DNA from 3 places in the Pseudonocardia aurantiaca genome. Region 2 is predicted to be linked to each of the others. Evidence: riboswitches for the same ligand, from Rfam matches in the RefSeq annotation. Region 2 holds a riboswitch; each other region holds the start of a gene.
The links. Region 2 has a riboswitch for thiamine pyrophosphate ahead of ABD143_RS23235 (ABC transporter substrate-binding protein). Riboswitches for the same ligand answer to the same signal wherever they lie in the genome.

Region 1 (5,882 bases), on a different contig from region 2:
GGACGACCGCACGATCGTCGAGAAGACCTCCCGCGAGGTCCGCTCGATCTTCGAGGTCCACAAGATCAGCGACGCCGTCGCCGCTCTGGTGGCCGACGAGCGCGTCGCAGGCCGGGCGCGCCAGATCCTCGGCTCGGACGTCTACGTCCACCAGACTCGCATCAACTACAAGCCCGGTTTCGGCGGCGGGGGCTTCTACTGGCACTCCGACTTCGAGACCTGGCACGCCGAGGACGGGATGCCAACCCCGCGTGCCGTCAGCATCTCCATCGCGCTCACCGAGAACTACCCGCACAACGGCTGCCTGATGATCATGCCGGGCTCGCACCGGACGTTCGTCGCCTGCGTCGGCGAGACGCCCGCGGACCACTACAAGGAGTCGTTGCGCGAGCAGGAGATCGGCACTCCGGACCAGGAGAGCCTCACCGCGCTCGCCGACCGCCACGGGATCGCCATGCTGACCGGCCCCGCAGGCTCGGCCACGCTGTTCGACTCGAACTGTATGCACGGCTCGGGCAGCAACATCACGCCCTACCCACGGTCGAACATCTTCGCGGTGTTCAACAGCGTGGAGAACACGCTGCAGGAGCCGTTCGCCGCCCCCGCCCCGCGCCCGACCTACATCGCGGCCAGGGAGTTCACGCCGATCCCGGACTGACCGTCGAGCTGCCGAAAGGCGACTCCAGCGGCAGCAGATCGGGGCGCTTGGGCAGGTAGCCGTCGCCCGTGGCGTGGCCGCGCAGCCGACGCCGGACGTAGGGCATCACGAAGTCCCGCATCCAGGCGAGGTCCTCGCGCTGCCGCGCGCGCCACGGCGTCGGTACCGCTTCGGGCAGCGGCACGCGCCAGTCCTCGGTGACGGGCTCGCCGAGCGTCTCCAGCACGCGGAGCGCTACCCGGCGGTGCCCCTCCGCGGTGAGGTGCAGCCGGTCGCGGCCCCAGCTGCGCGGGTCGGCGAGCGGCGTCATGCCCCAGAGGTCGACGACGGTGCTGCCGTGGCGCTCGGCGCTGGCGCGCATCAGCTCGTTGAAGCACGCCACCCGCCCGCGCAGGCGGCGCAGGATCGGGTGCATGCGGCCGAGGTCGAACCCGGTGAAGACGAGCACCTGCGCGCCGGTGGCCGTGACGCGCTCGAGGGCGGCGTCGAAGCGGCGGGCGAGCTCGTCCGTGTCGCAGGAGAACCGGATGATGTCGTTGCCGCCCGCGCAGAACGTGATGAGGTCGGGGTGGAGCCGCTCGGCAACGGCCAGCTGGTCCTCGACGATCTGGTCGAGCAGCTTGCCGCGCACGGCGAGGTTGGCGTAGCGGAACCCGGGGCGGCTCGCGCCGAGGTGTTCCGCGACGCGGTCGGCCCAGCCCCGGGGTGTGCCGTCGGAGCGCCAGTCGTCGAGGCCTTCGGTGAAGCTGTCTCCGATGGCGACGAAGCTGGTGAAGGATCTCATGGCGTCCGACCCCCTTTGTTCATGTGTACGTCATGCCAGCGACGGCGGAGGATCCCTCCAATATCACTCACGGCGTGTGATTCGCGCCAGTGGTGCTGATGGATCCGCCCGGATAGGGCACCCTCACTCCCATGGCACGGTCCGAGCCGGAGCGTGGCGGGGGCGGCGAGCCCACGCTTGCGACATTGCTCGGCGGGCGCGGTGGCGCCGTCGACGCGACGGTGCCGGTGGTCGCGTTCGTCGGGGTGTTCACGCTCGCCGACGTACAGGTGTGGGCGTGGCCGGTCGCCTGGGCAGGAGGCGCGGCGGTGCTCGCCGGCGCCGCGGTCGGGACGGTCCGGCTCGCCACGGGGAAGCCCGCGCGCTCGGTCGTCCTCGGCCTGCTCGGCGTCACCGTGGCTGCGCTCGTGGCGCTGTCCACCGGCCGGGCCGTCGACTTCTTCCTTGTCCAGATCGTCAGCAACGCCGCCAGCGCGCTCGTATGGGCGGTGTCGATCGTCGCCCGGTGGCCGCTGCTCGGGATCATCGTGGGCACGCTGCTCGGCCAGCGCACGCGTTGGCGGCGCGACCCCGACCTCATGCGCGGCTACCAGCGGGCCAGCTGGGCGTGGGTGGCGCAGTATCTGGTGCGGCTCGCCACCCTCCTCCCGCTGTACGCGGCCGGTGCGATAGTCCCGCTCGGCATCGCGCGTGTGCTCCTCACGTGGCCGCTCGTCGGACTGTGCGTCTTCATCTCGTGGCCGCTCCTGCGCTCCGCCCTTCCTCCGGAGCACGGCGGGTTACGCCACCCGAGGGACCCGGCGGACCGTCCCGCCTCCTCGACGTGAATGTGGTCACGACCAGGTGATCGTCTGGAACGAATCCGGGTGGGTACACCGTCGGATCAAGTGGAAGCCTCCACGCCCTCGGATGTGATCGCAGACAGGAGCCATGCCGAAGTATTCGACGCACGAGCCCCCGACCATCCCGACTCTCCGGCCCACGGCCGATCGGCTTACCCAGCGGCTCCCCGAGCCGCCGACCGGGAGCACCGCGCCCACAGCGCCCACCGAGCCCACCGCGGCGCCCGGGGCGTCCCGAGCCCCGGACCTCACCATCAACAAGGTGATCGCCGGCGCGGGCGCGGCGGCGACGTCGGCGATTCTCGGCTCGTTCTTCGGTGCGGCGGGCACAGTCACCGGCGCGGCGTTCGGCTCGGTGGCCAGCACCGTCGCGACCGTCGTCTACCAGCGCTCGCTGGACCGCACCCGAGACCGCCTCGTGGCGCGCGTCAAGGTCACCCCGAGTCGACGGACCGACGTCGCGGAGGCGCAGGTGCGCCTCCCCACGCAGCGGGTCGCCCCGGAGGGGGAGACGGTCCGGATGCGGGTGGAGCCCGACATTCAGCCCAAGCCCCGGCGCCGGGGCCGCCCCTGGCTCTGGGTCGCAGGCTCCACCGCGCTCGTGTTCGCGATCGGGCTGCTCGTCGTGACGGGCGTGGAATGGGCGAAGGGGTCCACCCTCACCACGGGCGAGACCGGCACGTCCGTCGGGCGTGTGCTGACCGGCGGGGCCCCTGCCGCCGAGCCGACCAGGGCGCCGAACCCGACCGAGAGCAACCAGGGCACGCAGCCGTCGAGCCCGGCGGAGCCGAGCACCGCTCCCACGCTCGCGCCGACCCCGTCGCCGACCCCGGACTCCGGCGCCACCCGGAACCCGGGCCCCACCCAGCAGCTGCCCGGCCTCGGGAACGGCAACGGCGAGAACCCACCCGAGAGCAACAGCAACCACGGCACCCAGAGCAGCGCCCCGCGGTCCCCGCTGGTCCCGGTCCCCGGAGGCGCGGGCAGCCAGGGAGGCGCAGGCGGCGCCGGCACGCGAGGCGGCGCGAGCAGCCAGTAACCACCCCAACCCCCGAACGCAGGAAAGCCACGTTCATTGCGCCAGATGCGACGAACGTGGCTTTCCTTGCGTCTGGGGGACGGGTCAGGTCGTCAGGCGGGTCTTGAATTTCCTTGCGGCTGCTCCGGGGTCTTCGGCCTCCGTGATCGCCCGCACCACGACGATCCGATCCGCCCCCGCCGCGAGCACCTCGTCGACTCTCGTGTGGTCGATCCCGCCGATCGCGAACCACGGCCGTGACGGCGACCGGCCTGCCACCGTCCGCACGAGGTCGAGGCCCGGGGCGGGGCGGGACGGCTTCGTCGGAGTCGGCCAGCAGGGGCCGACGCAGAAGTAGTCCACCCCCGCCTCCTCGGCCGCGCCCGCGGTCTCCTGGGCGCTGTGGGACGAGCGGCCGACCACCACGTCGTCGCCGACGATCTTCCGGGCCCACCCGACGGGCAGGTCGTCCTGGCCCAGGTGCAGCACGTCGGCCCCGGCGGCGAGCGCGATGTCCGCGCGGTCGTTCACGGCGAGTAGCGCACCGTGCCGCGCGCACGCCTCGGCCAGCACCTCCAGTGCGGCGAGCTCGGCCTTCGCCTCCAATGGTCCGTCACCGCCCTTGTCGCGGAGCTGGACGATGTCGACGCCCCCCGCGAGCGCCGCGTCGGCGAACTCGGCGAGGTCACCGGTGCGCCGCCTGGCGTCCGTACACAGGTAGAGGCGGGCGTCGTCGAGCCGCGCCCGCAGGGCGTCGCGGTCGAGTCCTGGCACGTTTCCTCCTTCGTGGCCCGTGACCACGCGAGGTCGGTCACGCTGAGCGACCCTACGCGGGGCGGCGCGCGGGGCGTATTGTGAACGCCAGGTGACGCACGGGAGCCCCGGCTGGGGGCTGAGAGGGGATCCGCAGATCCCGACCGTCGAACCTGATCCGGGTCATGCCGGCGCAGGGAGCGGGGAGATGACGAACTCACAGTTGACGGTGGTCGGGGCCGGCGTGATCGGCATGTCCTGCGCCTGGAGGGCCGCCGCCGCGGGGTTCCAGGTCACCGTGCTCGACCCGGCGCCCGCATCGGGCGCATCCTGGGTGGCCGGCGGCATGCTCGCCCCGGTCACGGAGGCGTGGCCCGGCGAGGAGGAGCTGCTCGAGCTCGGCGAGGAGTCCCTGCGCCGCTGGCCGCAGTTCGCCGCCGAGCTCGAAGCCGCCGCCGGCCGGCCCGCAGGGTTGCGCACCGAGGGCACCGTCGTGGTGGCCACCGGCGCGGGCGACCGCGCCGAGCTGGACACACTCGCGGCCTACCTCGGGAAGCTCGGACGCGCGGTCGAGCGGCTCTCCGGCCGCGAGATGCGCCGCCTGGAACCCGCGCTCGGCCCCGACGTCCGGGGCGGCCTCTCCGTGCCCGACGACCTCGCCGTCGACAACCGCGTGCTGCTCGCCGCGCTCCGTGTCGCCGCCGAGCGGGCGGGTGCCCGGTTCGTCGAGCGCGCGGCCAGGGCCGTGCTCGACGACGGCTCGCGTGTCACGGGTGTGCGCACGGACGGACCCGGGGTGGACTCGCAGGTCGTGCTCGTCTGCGCCGGCGCGCACTCGGCCCGCCTGCACCCGTGTCTCGAGGGGCTCGTGCGGCCGGTGAAAGGGGAGATCCTGCGGCTGGCCCACCGGGCGGGTGCGTTCCCGCCGCCGAGCCGCACGGTCCGGGCCCTCGTGGACGGGCGGCCCGTGTACGCCGTGCCGCGCGACGGCGGCGGGCTCGTCATCGGCGCCACGCAGGCCGAGACCGGCTTCGACACCGAGGTCACGGTCGGCGGGGTGCGCGACCTGCTGCGCGACGCTGAGCGAGTGCTGCCGGGGATCGCCGAGTACGCGCTGGTCGAGAGCGCGGCGGGGCTACGGCCGGGCAGCCCGGACAACCTGCCCCTCGTCGGCCCCGCAGGCCCCGACGGCCTGCTCGTCGCCACCGGCCACCACCGCAACGGCATGCTGCTCGCCCCCGTCACCGCCGACGCGGTGCTGGCGCTGCTGCGTGGTGACCCGGTTCCCAAGGTGGTGCAAGCGGCCGACCCCGCCCGCTTCTCCCTGGCGAGGAGGTAAAGGACCGTGCAGGTCTGGATCAACGGTGAGCAGCGCGAGCTGGCGGAAGGCGCGCGGGTGGCCGACGTGCTCGCCGTGCTCGGGGCCCCGAGCACGGGAGTGGCGGTCGCCGTCGACGGCGAGGTCGTGCCGCGGGCCGGCTGGGCGGACTCCGTGCTCACCGATGGCTCGCGCGTGGAGGTGCTGACGGCGGTGCAGGGAGGGTGAGGGAGCACATGTACGACGAGACTCTCGTGGTGGGCGGCCACAAGGTGGCGTCCAGGCTGATCATGGGCACTGGCGGGGCCGCGAACCTGGAGATCCTCGAGCGCGCGCTCGTCGCGTCCGGCACGGCCCTCACCACAGTCGCGATGCGCCGGGTCGACGCGGTCACCGGCACCGGAGTGCTGGATCTGCTGCGGCGACTGGGCATCGAGGTGCTGCCCAACACCGCGGGCTGCCGTACGGCCGCTGAGGCCGTACTCACCGCACGGCTGGCCCGTGAGGCG
Region 2 (5,882 bases):
CCGAGCCGCTCAGCTTGGCGCCGGCGAGCCCGATCTCGGCTGCGAGAGCCGCGAACCCAGCGGCGTCGGCGGGCACCCCGGTGCGTTCCGGGAACAGGTAGCCGTACACGCGGGCGCCGTCGGCGACCTCCGCGACGGCGCTGAAGTGCCTGCTGACCGCCGTCGCGTCAACCGCCAGGAAATAGGGCGTGATCACGGCGAGCCGTCGCGCGCCCGCCGCCACCGCGTCGCGGGCGAGCGCGACGGCGTCCCGGGTGGCGGCGGCGCCGACGTGGACCACCACCTGCTCCGGCCCGAACGCGTCGAGCGCGATACCGAGAAGCCGGGAGCGCTCGGGAAGACCCAGCCCGGGAAACTCCCCCGTGGTGCCTGCGACGAACACCGCGTCGACGCGCCCGGCCAATCCGCTGAGCAACGCTTTGTTCGCGCGCGCATCCAGCTCGCCGTCGGCGTCGAGCAGGGTGGGTGTGGCGGCGAGGACGTCTGCGCGTCGGGTGGATGAGGCCATGCGGCGACTCTAAGACTCCAACCGCGCTCGGGAGGCGTCGACCGGGTCGGTGAGCCAGCAGTAGTTCGACGGCCGCAGCCGCATGGCGTGGAGCACGACAACGGGGTCGCCGGGCGCGACCACCACCTCCAGCAGGTCGCGTCGCGCCGTGAGGCCGATGTGCAGTTCGACCTCGCCCTGCGCCACGGTGCGAAGCGGCGCCGCGAGCACGCGCCGGATCTCGTCAGGCGCGATGCCGTGCTTACGCGCGCTCCGGGTCAATCGCACTCCCCGATGCTACGGACAACCCTTCGTCATCGCGCACGCACCACCCGTGACAATTCCGCGAAATCCCTGGTACCGCCTGCCGAACGGCTCACAGGATGTCCCCGCTGGTTGCGATTGTCCGGTATTTTCCGTGGAAACTGCACTGTGCTCTTCGGGGGGTGGTGTGATGGCGTGGTGGTCACGCGAGGGTCGCGGCAGCGCTGCACGCCTCCAGGAAGGCGTCCAGGATCTGGCCGCGCGGCACTCCGACGCGGTCGCACGATCCGCGGCCGGTCGCCACGACGAGGCCGTGCCGCTGTTCGAGCAGGCGCTCGAGGGCTGCCGGGCCACACTCGGCCCGGACCACCCGGACACCCTTACCGTCGCGGGCAACCTGGGCGTCACGTGCACGGCCGCCGGGCAGTTCCGCATGGGAATCGACCTGCTCAGCGCCAACCTCTCCGATCGCGTCAGGGTCTTCGGTGACGACGACCCGCGCACCCTCACCGCCGCCGACGCCCTCGCAACGGCCTATCGGTTGGCGGGCAATCTGGACGACGCGCTTGCGCTGTCCGGCCGTGTCACGGCCGAACGCAGGCGCACCCTCGGCCCGGCCCACCCCGACACCCTCACCTCGCGCATGGGCATGGCGCTCGCGCGCGGCGCCACGGGCGACGTCGAGTCGGCGCTCACCCTTCTGAAAGCGGCGTTGAACGACTCTGAGCAGGTCCACGGCCCCCGCGACGGGCACACAATCGCGCTGCGTGGCAACGTCGGGGCGTGCCAGGCCGTGCTCGGCCGGGAGAGAGACGCGGCCGCCACGTTCGAGCGCGCGGCCGTCGACGCCTCCGTGCTGTACGGCCCCAAGCACCCGTACACGGTCGCCCTCCAGGAGGACATGGCGAATACGTCCGACGCGGATCGGTTTGTCATCGCGGGGTCGGCAATTTCGGCCTGATTCAGCGCCGCCGTAATTCGCAAAGCATTGCTAATCGGCTCGCGGGGGCTTCCTTCCGGATCCGCGCAACCCGGATCCGCGCAACGCGGCCAACAACTCCTCCTCCACCGCGGCGAACCGGGCCGAGGTGATCATCTCCACGGTGCGCGGGCGCGGCAGGTCGACCAGCACCTCCTGCTGCACGTACGTGGGCCGCGGCGCGAGCACCACCACGCGGTCGGAGAGGAACACCGCCTCCCGGATGTCGTGGGTGATCAGCAGAACGGTCCAGCCGTAGCCGGCGCGGACGCCTTCGAGCCACGTCTGCATGTCGGTGCGGGTGAGCGAGTCCAGCGCGCCGAACGGCTCGTCGAGCAGGAGCACCGCCCGGTCCTGCACGACCGTGCGTAGCAGCGCGGCCCGCTGCCGCATCCCTCCCGACAGCTCGTGCGGGCGGGCCGTCTCGAAGCCGGCCAGCCCGAACGGCGCGAACAGGGGCCGGGCCCGCTCCCGCGCCGCCTTCTTCGACATCCCGGCCACCTCGAGGCCGAGGGTCGTGTTGTCGAGCACCGTGCGCCACGGGAACAGCAGGTCCCGCTGCGGCATGTACGCGAAGGGTTCGACGCGCCCGGTGGTGTCCTCGCCGTCGACGATCACGCGCCCGGCGTCGGGGCGCTCCAGCCCGGCGATCACGTCGAAGAGCGTGGACTTGCCGCACCCACTCGGCCCGATCACCGAGACGAACTCCCCCGGCGCCACGTCGAACGCCACCCCGTCGAGCACCGGGAGCCCGGGGTAGGTCTTGTGGAGTCCGTCGAGGACCAGCTTTCCCTCAGACATCGCTCGACTCCGAGTTGCTCTCGCGGGTGCGCCACGGCACGACGAGCCGTTCCACCGCGTACGTCAGCGCGAACAGCGCCACCGACAGCAGCGCCGTCACGACGACCGCGGCGAGCACCAGGTCGGTACGGAAGGAGTTGCGCTGCAGGCTCATGAAGATGCCCAGCCCGGCCGTCGCGCCGACGTACTCCGCGAAGATCGCGCCGGTCACGGCGTAGGTGATGCCGATTCGCAGCGACGTGAAGAAGCGGGGCAGCGCACCGGGCAGGCGCACGTAGCGGAACTGCTTCCAGCGGGATGCGCCCATGCTGCGCAGCAGGTTGGTGGCCTGCCGGTCGGTGGCCGCGAACCCCTCGATGAGCCCGACCGCCACCGGGAAGAACGTGACGAGCGTGATCACCACGACTTTCGGGAGCAGCCCGAACCCGAACCAGATGATCAGCAGTGGGGCGATCGCGATGATCGGCAGCGTCTGCGACGCAACGAGCAGCGGCATGAGCGCGCGCCGCAGCCACGGGGAGAAGTCCACGGCGATCGCGAGTGCCCAGCCGAGCACCAGCGACACCGAGAACCCGACGGCGGTCACCTGCAGCGTCGGCACGGTGTTGGCCCAGATCTGGTCGCGGAACGCCCAGCCCTGCTCCACCACCCGCAGAGGCGAGGGCAGCACCTGCGGCCGCACCCCGGCAGCCGTGACGTACCACTGCCAGGCCACCAGCGCGACGGCCACGAGCAGCAGCGGCGGCGCCACCCGGCGCAGGGTCCGCACCATGGTCAGGAGACCGGGGCGAGGTAGTCGTTGGTGAACCAGGTGGAGAAGTCGGGCCGCTGGGTGAGCGGGCGGCCGTCCGGGCCGGTGAGGGCCCCGGAGTCGAACACCCAGCCCGAGTAGCCCGCCCACTTCTCCGGCGTCTGCACGCCGACGCGCCCCGACTCGTCACGCAGGAACTGCGCGCTCAGCATCTCCTGGCTGCGTGTCACGAGCTCCGGCTCGGTGAACGCTCCGGGGTTCGCGTCGGTGAGAAGTTTCGCGCCAAGGGCGGGGTCGTCGGCGGCGAGCTGGTAGCCGCGCTGCGCGGCCTGCACGAACCGCGCCGCGGCGTCCGGGTTGGCCTGCAGCCACGGGCTGTTGCCGATGAGCAGGACGTTATAGGCGTCCGGGAAGCCGTAGTCGGTGTAGGCGAAGGTCTTGAGCGGCTGCCCGCGCATCCCGGCCTCGATGCCCTCCCACGCCACGAACGGCTCGGTGAAGTCGACCTGGCCCGCGTACAGCGCCTCGTAGGCCGCCGTGCCCAGCACCACGGTGGAGAAGGTGCCGGTGCCGCCCGCGTCCTTGATGACGGCCCGCATCTTCGGCCCCTCGTAGGCCGCGCCGAACCCGCCGTAGGTCTTGCCGTCGAGGTCGCGCGGTGAGGTGATGTCGGTGCGGTCGGCGCGGACGGCGATCTCCGTGGCCCAGTGTTGCAGCACGGCCATCACCGACGTGATGTCCGCACCGGCGGCCTTGGAGAAGGTGAACGAGTCCTGGAAGGAGATGCCGAAGTCGGCCGCTCCGGACGAGACGAGCGTGTCCGGCGAGGTGTTGTTGTACGGGAGGAACTGCACGTCCAGCCCGGCCTGGCGGAACCAGCCCTCCTGCTGCGCGACGAACAGCCCGGTGTGGTTGGTGTTGGGCGTCCAGTCGAGGGCGACGCGGATCGGCCGGCCCGCGCCTCCGCCGTTACCGGTCCCGCCCGCGGAGCAGCCGGCGAGCACGAACGCCAGGACGGCGCCTAGGACGGCCAGTACGCGGGGTACACGAAGGGAACTCATGTTCCTCCCTACGCCGGAATTAACCGGGTCAGGTTCGAACGGTCGGCGGCCGGTCCTGCCGCCCTCTCAGCCTCGGAACGAGGGCTCCCGCGGGTCGGGAAAAGGATAGACCTTCACTTCGGCACGTGCCACGCAGCCACCGCCACGCTTGGCAGCCCCGGGAGCTCCAGCGGATGGTCCGGCACCCAGGCTCTGCACACACATGCGCACCGGGACGCCCGTGAGATGAACATCAGAGCTGTTAGAAGCAAGATCAACAGCTCTGGTGCGAACCTCACGGGCAGGGCGCCGCAACTGGACGCGTCCGTGTGTGCAGAGCCTGGTGGGAGTTCAGGCCCGCCCGAGCATCGTCCCCCGGGTCGGGCCGTGAAACGCCCGCGGCGTCGGCGCCGAGCACTCCCCCGTGCGTCGTGTCCTGATCATCCTGATCGCCCTGTCCGCCCTGCTCGCCGCGACGGCGTGCACCGGATCGTCCCGCTCCAGCCGCTGCTCGGGCAGCAGCTGCACGATCAGCCTCACCGGCGAGCAGACCGTCGACGTCGAGTTCGGCACCTTCGAGCGGAGCCTGCGGGTGGCGCCGATCGAGCCGGCCAACGTGACGGTCTCGGCGCGCGGCGAGCAGGCGCGGCTGGCCGTCGGCCAGACCGGGGTGGTCGGCGGGCTGGCGGTGACCCTGACCTCGGTGAGCGGCCGCGACGTCGGCCTGGAGGTGCGGCGCCGCTGAGGGGCGGTACCAGCGAGATCCGGCCGGGCCCCGGTCAAGCGCGGGTCAACATCCAGTCGCCGGAGTTGATGGCGAACTCCTTGTCCGGGCCAAGCCATCGGCCGGTCATCGAGCGGCCTGCCGGGTCGAGCACGAGCTGCATGATCCCGTGGTACACCGCTCCTCGGTAGTAGCCGTCGGTGGCCGTTCGTTCGGTCCACGAGCCGGTGACGAGCAGGCCGTCGGTCCGCAGGTCCAGCTCGATCATTCCGGTGCCGTTCGGCTCGCTCCGTCCGGTCAACCGGTCTCCCTCGGAACGCAAGCGGACCCGGTGGCTGCCCTCGAACTCCTCGGCACGGCCGGTGCTGAAGAAGCGATAGCTGCTGCGCCAGAGCCCGGCCAGCTCGGACGGCTTCGGGCCAGTTCCCATTGCCGCCACTGGAGTTGTGCTGGACCGGCCCGCGGCCACCGCTGTGGCGGTGCTCAGCTTGAGGAGCAACGCGCGCCGCTGCTCTCTGGGCAGGCGCTCAGCCCAGTGATCCATGCTGCGGGACAACTCGTCGAGTTCGAGGTGACCGACCTGCCACGCCAGCGTTCCCGACTCGGCGTCCCCTGCCTCGGCTGACTCGTAGTCGTCCGCAGACCGGTGCTCACCCCAACGAGAAAGAAGATCGGCCACGTTGCACTGGTAGAGCTGGGCGAGGCGATCGAGCACGGCGAGGGACGGTGCGTGCCCGGTGGGGCCGGGCCAGTTCTCCCAGGACGAGAACGTCTTGAAGTTCTTCGGATCATCGGGCCACGCAGCGGTCCATGCCGCGGCTGCGTCTGCCTGTCCC
Region 3 (5,882 bases), on a different contig from region 2:
CGTCGCCGGGCGGAGAACCCGGCGGCCCCGCACCGATCGGGGCCCTGACGAACCGGCCCTGCCATTCACCCCACGTCCGAGCACAGCCCAGACCGCTCCCCGAGAAGAGAGATGAGATCGATGTTCGAGTCCCTGTTGTCCGACCACCAGACCGCCCACCTGCTGCGGACCAACCTCGAGGACGTGCGGGAGCCGCGGTTCCGCACGCTGCGCACAGCGCTGTCGTGGGCCGCCCCGGCCGCGGCGATGATCGCCGGAGCGTGGGCGGCCGGGGCGCTCCTGGCTGGGGCGACGCACCCCGTCGCCCCATACGTGCTGGTGGTGGGCGGCCTCGCGGCCGGGGTGGCTGCCTTCGGCGGAATGAACCTGTTCGAGCGGCTGGTCGGACCGTCTGGCGCGGCGATCGGCGTCGGCGTGGCGCTCCAGCTCGCACTACCGCCGTTGCTCGACGCCGGGATGCTCCCGGGCTGGGTGGTGCCGCTGGGCTGGCTGGCCACGGCGGTGCCGGCGGGAGTGGTCGTGCGGCGGGCGCACAACCGGCAGCCTCCCGTGATCAGGACGGCCCGGCCGGTGGTCCTGACGCGGGCGGAGCTGGACGCGCTGGTGGGCCCGGCGACCCGTGGTATCGGGTCCGCATCCGTGGCGGTGTCCGGCCGGTTCCGGCTGCGCGGCTGGCCGCGTACGGCGCTGCAGGCCGTCGAGTTGGGTGGGAACCCGCCGCCCGAGATCGACGCGGTGGTCAGCCTGCAGTCCTCGTCGGGCCGCGGCACCGGGTTCCTGATCCGGGACGACGGCACCACCGCGGACCTGGTGACGAACGAGCACCTGTTCCGGAAGTCGCGCACGGCGCGCGCCGGGATCGCGGGGACGGTCCGCCGGGCGATCCCGCTGCCGCGTCCGAACCCGGTGCGGTTCGCGGAACTGCTGGCCGACGCGGTGCCAGGGCTCAGCCGCGAGGAGCGATCGGCGCTGGCCGAGGAGACCGACCTGAGGGTCGTCCGCATCGACTCCCGCGGGCTCGCCGTTGCGCCGCTGCCGATCTCGACGGCCGCAGACGGCGACGAGGCCGTGCTGTCGGTCGGCTACCCGCTCGGCGGGATACCGCGGCTCGTGTGGCCCGCTAACCCGATGCCGGTGCCCGTGATCGGCATCGGCCGGCTGGCCCGGCGGGCTGGGCAGGCCGAGTTGTGGTCGCCGTGGCGGATCCAGCCAGGCAACTCGGGAGGACCGCTGCTGGTCAGGGAGCGGGGCGCGCTCCGCGTCGCGGCGGTGACCTACCTGCAGCACGCGTCGAGGCGGTCGCGGGGCGACGCCCCGCACATCTCCGCCTCGGTACTGCGCGCCTACCTGGCCGCGCTGGACGAGCACGGATGAGTGGCCGCCGGCAGCGCCGGCTCAGAGGAGTGCGTCGAGGTCGATCTTGGCCGGGAACGGCTCGGCTGCGGAGAAGGAGCCGGTCACGGCGCCCGCATCGGCGTAGCCGAACTCGCCGGCGAGGTGACAGGCCAGCAGCGAGACGGGCTCCGACACGTCGAGGATCCAGTAGTGCGCGATGCCCGCGTCGGCGTACTCGCCGCGTTTGTGGACGTGGTCCGTGCGCCGCGAACCGGGGGACAGCACTTCGACCACCACGAGCACCTCGGACGCCCGGATGACCCCGCCGTCACGGCGGGTGCGCAGCCGCGCCTCCCGGGACGCGACGATCACGTCGGGCCGCCGGACGGTGCCCGGCGCGTCCGCAGGGGCGAGTTGGAGGTCGACGTCCATGTCGAGGAGGACCTCGAACTCGGGCGGTAGCTGGCCGCGCAGCGCAACCCCCAGCTCGAAGGCAGCTCTGTTGTGGTCGGCAGCCGGACTCAGGGTCATGAGCAGTCGGCCTTGCACGAGCTCGCTGTAGCCGAGTTCGATCTCACGGATCTCGAGGTACTCGGCCACGGTCAGCAGATGGCGCGGGGCGACCGGCTGGATCGTCACGGCAACATCCTCACGTCATCGCCGAGGGTGGCACGTGCCACCGACGATCCTCGCAGCCACGCCGTGGGAACGATCCCGTGCTCAGTCGGCTGCCGGGCAGGATCGCCCGGCAGCCGGCGCGGCGCGATCAGCTGGAAACCGGCTCCAGGACGAACACGGGGATCTGCCGGTCGGTCTTCTTCTGGTAGTCGGCGTAGTCCGGGTAAGCGGCCACCGCGCGCTTCCACCAGTCGGCCTTCTCGTCGCCCGTGACCTCGCGGGCCCGGAAGTCCCTGGTGACCGTGCCGTCCTGCAGTTCGACGTGCGGCTCGGCCTTGACGTTGTAGTACCAGACCGGGTGCTTCGGCGCCCCACCGAGCGACGCGACGATCGCGTACAGCCCGTCGTGCTCCACGCGCATCAGCGGCACCTTGCGCAGCTTGCCGCTCTTCACGCCGCGCGTGGTCAGCAGGATGACCGCGCGGCCCTTGATGTCGACGCTCTCGGTCGTGCCGGTCTCGAAGATCTTCTCGGTCTGCTCGCGAACCCAGCCCTCTGGGCTCAGCTCGTACTCACCGTCAAGTGGCATGTCCCGATCCAACGCCGCAAAGCCGGCTCCTCTTCCCGCCCGACGTGGTGGCGCGGCGACCGGGGGCCGGGTTACGGTGACCGGTACGCGGGAGCTCGCAGCGAGCGGGCTGAGAGGGTGGCTGGCGCCGCCGACCGCATGAACCTGTCCGGGTAATTCCGGCGTAGGGAGGCGAAATGGGAGAACCCACGGTGGGCACGACTCCGCCCCGTGTCATGACGATTGCGGGCACCGACTCTGGCGGCGGCGCCGGTGTGGCCGCCGACCTGCGCGCACTGGCGGCGTGCGGCGTCCACGGCTGTGTGGCGGTCACGGCCGTCACCGTGCAGAACTCGCTCGGCGTGTCCGGTTTCCACGCGCTCCCGCCCGAGACCGTCGCGGCCCAGATCGAGACGGTCGCCACCGACATCGGGCTGGACGCCGCGAAGACCGGCATGCTCGCCAGCACCCCGATCATCCAGGCCATCGTGGGCGCGTGCGACGGGGTGGGGATCGGCGGCGACGGCCCCATTCCGTTCGTGGTCGACCCGGTCGCGGCGTCGATGCACGGTGACCCATTGCTCGCCGAGGACGCGCTCGAGGCCTACCGCGGCCTGCTGTTCCCGCGGGCCACCCTGATCACCCCGAACCTCGACGAGGTGCGGCTGCTGGCCGGAGTCGACGTGCACGACCGCGAAGCGCAGTACGACGCCGCCAAGGTGATGCACGGCTTCGGCTCGAAGTACGTGCTGGTCAAGGGCGGCCACCTGCGCGAGGACACCGAGTGGTGCGTCGACCTCCTGTACGACGGCCACACGTTCACCGAGCTGTCCGGCCCGCGCTTCGACACCGGCAACACCCACGGCGGAGGCGACAACATGGCCTCGGCCGCCGCCTCCGGGCTGGCGCGCGGGATGAGCGTGCCCGACGCAGTGGCGTTCGCGAAGCGGTACATCGTGGAGGCCGTCCGGCACTCCTACCCGCTCGGCGCCGGCCACGGACCGGTCTCGCCGCTCTGGACGGTGCGGCCGTGGTGGGAGGAGCCCACCCCCTGATCTCCCGGCCGTCCCGGCCGGTGAGCACAACTGGAATACGCGGGAGCTCGTGATGCAACGGGCTGAGAGGGCGGAGCACCGCCGACCGCAGAACCTGTCCGGGTAATGCCGGCGTAGGAAGGAAAGCCGATATGACGGCACTCGACGACCGTTCGGTCGCGCCCCAGGTCACCACGGGTCCCATCCGGGGCTCGCGCAAGGCGTACCTGGACGGCCCGGATGGTCTGCGCGTCCCGGTCCGCCGGATCGAGCTCAGCAACGGCGAGCACCACGACGTCTATGACACCTCGGGGCCCTACTCGGACGAGAACGCTGTGGTGGACGTCCGCGCGGGGCTGCCCCCGCTGCGCACGCCGTGGATCGACGCTCGGGAACCGGTGGCGGGCGCGGCCACCCAGCTGGCATGGGCCAGGTCCGGGATGATCACGCCGGAGATGCGGTTCATCGCGGTCCGGGAGGGCGTGGACGCGGAGCTGGTGCGCTCCGAGGTCGCGTGCGGCCGGGCGGTGATCCCGGCCAACCGGAACCACCCGGAGGCCGAGCCGATGGTGATCGGGCGCTCGTTCCTCGTGAAGATCAACGCCAACCTCGGCAACTCCGCCGTGACCTCCTCGATCGAGGAAGAGGTGGAGAAGATGGTGTGGGCCACCCGCTGGGGCGCCGACACCGTCATGGACCTCTCCACCGGCGCGAACATCCACGAGACCCGCGAGTGGATCCTGCGCAACTCGCCGGTGCCCATCGGCACGGTCCCGATCTACCAGGCGCTGGAGAAGGTGAAGGGCGACCCCACGAAGCTCTCATGGGACGTCTACCGCGACACCGTGGTGGAGCAGTGCGAGCAGGGCGTCGACTACATGACGGTGCACGCGGGCGTGCTGCTGCGGTATGTCCCGCTCACCGCGAAGCGGGTCACGGGGATCGTGTCCCGCGGCGGGTCGATCATGGCGGCGTGGTGCCTCGCGCACCACCGTGAGTCGTTCCTCTACACGCACTTCGCGGAGCTCTGCGACATCCTGCGCACCTACGACGTCACGTTCTCCCTCGGCGACGGGTTGCGGCCCGGCTCGATCGCCGACGCCAACGACGACGCCCAGCTCGCCGAGCTGCGCACGCTCGGGGAGCTGACGGCGATCGCCCGCTCCCGTGACGTGCAGGTGATGATCGAGGGCCCCGGCCACGTTCCGCTCCACAAGATCGCGGAGAACGTGCGGCTGGAGGAGGAATGGTGCGGCGAGGCGCCGTTCTACACGCTCGGCCCGCTCGCCACGGACATCGCGCCCGGCTACGACCACATCACCAGCGCCATCGGGGCCGCCACCATCGCCGCGCGCGGTACGGCCATGCTCTGCTACGTCACGCCGAAGGAGCACCTCGGCCTGCCGGACCGCGACGACGTCAAGACGGGCGTGATCACCTACAAGATCGCCGCGCACGCCGCCGACCTGGCCAAGGAGCACCCACGCGCCCAGGCCCGTGACGACGCGCTGTCGGCGGCGCGCTTCGAGTTCCGCTGGCTCGACCAGTTCCACCTGTCGCTCGACCCGGACACAGCGCTGGCGTTCCACGACGAGACGCTCCCGGCCGAGCCGGCCAAGAACGCGCACTTCTGCTCGATGTGCGGGCCGAAGTTCTGCTCGATGCGGATCACCCAGGACGTCCGCGACTACGCCGAGAAGCACGGCCTGACCAGCATCGAAGCGATCGAGGCCGGATTGTCGGAGAAGTCGACGGAGTTCGCGGAGAACGGCGGGAAGGTCTACCTGCCGGTGGTCGAGGGATAGCGTCGGGTTGCAGCAAGGTGGCTTGCGGGGGTGACCCGGATGCTCACGCCTGCCCCCGGTCGAGCCCGGCGCCTGCGCCGATCCTGTGGCGGGCCGCCGGGATGACCAGGGGAGTGCCGGTCTCCGGGTCGTCGATGACCCGGCATACCAGCCCGAACACCTCCTCCACCAGCTCGGCGGTGACGATCTCCCGCGGGTCGCCTGCGGCCACCACCCGTCCGTCGCGCATCGCGATGAGGTGCGTCGCGTAGCGGGCAGCGTGGTTGAGGTCGTGCAGCACCGCCACCAGCGTGCGGCCCTGCTCCTGGTGCAGCCGGGCGCAGAGATCGAGCACCTCGATCTGATGGGCGATGTCCAGGTAGGTGGTCGGCTCGTCCAGCAGCAGCAGGGGAGTCTGCTGGGCCAGCGCCATCGCGATCCAGACCCGCTGCCGCTGGCCGCCGGAGAGCTCGTCGACAGGGCGGTCGGCCAGGTCGGCGACCCCGGTGGCGGCCATCGACTCGGCGACCACCCGCTCGTCCT

Region 1: another riboswitch for thiamine pyrophosphate. It lies ahead of thiO (glycine oxidase ThiO); the one in region 2 lies ahead of ABD143_RS23235 (ABC transporter substrate-binding protein).
Region 3: another riboswitch for thiamine pyrophosphate. It lies ahead of thiC (phosphomethylpyrimidine synthase ThiC); the one in region 2 lies ahead of ABD143_RS23235 (ABC transporter substrate-binding protein).

What each region holds. Positions count from the first base shown of each region.
Region 1 covers NZ_BAAAJG010000025.1:18,456-24,337, forward strand. Annotated here, with positions in the region: gene thpD (ectoine hydroxylase) at 1-658, shown strand, start outside; gene ABD143_RS28815 (SGNH/GDSL hydrolase family protein) at 639-1,442, opposite strand; gene ABD143_RS28820 (DUF3159 domain-containing protein) at 1,574-2,269, shown strand; gene ABD143_RS28825 (hypothetical protein) at 2,373-3,323, shown strand; gene thiE (thiamine phosphate synthase) at 3,408-4,076, opposite strand; TPP riboswitch at 4,165-4,272, shown strand; gene thiO (glycine oxidase ThiO) at 4,264-5,394, shown strand; gene thiS (sulfur carrier protein ThiS) at 5,401-5,601, shown strand; gene thiG (thiazole synthase) at 5,610-5,882, shown strand, end outside.
Region 2 covers NZ_BAAAJG010000015.1:215,467-221,348, reverse strand. Annotated here, with positions in the region: gene ABD143_RS23260 (dihydrodipicolinate synthase family protein) at 1-508, opposite strand, end outside; gene ABD143_RS23255 (hypothetical protein) at 518-775, opposite strand; gene ABD143_RS23250 (tetratricopeptide repeat protein) at 942-1,712, shown strand; gene ABD143_RS23245 (ABC transporter ATP-binding protein) at 1,743-2,531, opposite strand; gene ABD143_RS23240 (ABC transporter permease) at 2,524-3,303, opposite strand; gene ABD143_RS23235 (ABC transporter substrate-binding protein) at 3,306-4,343, opposite strand; TPP riboswitch at 4,332-4,444, opposite strand; gene ABD143_RS23230 (hypothetical protein) at 4,747-5,067, shown strand; gene ABD143_RS23225 (hypothetical protein) at 5,102-5,882, opposite strand, start outside.
Region 3 covers NZ_BAAAJG010000025.1:109,076-114,957, forward strand. Annotated here, with positions in the region: gene ABD143_RS29125 (S1 family peptidase) at 121-1,374, shown strand; gene ABD143_RS29130 (Uma2 family endonuclease) at 1,396-1,974, opposite strand; gene ABD143_RS29135 (nitroreductase family deazaflavin-dependent oxidoreductase) at 2,102-2,542, opposite strand; gene thiD (bifunctional hydroxymethylpyrimidine kinase/phosphomethylpyrimidine kinase) at 2,719-3,576, shown strand; TPP riboswitch at 3,606-3,713, shown strand; gene thiC (phosphomethylpyrimidine synthase ThiC) at 3,708-5,360, shown strand; gene ABD143_RS29150 (ABC transporter ATP-binding protein) at 5,404-5,882, opposite strand, start outside.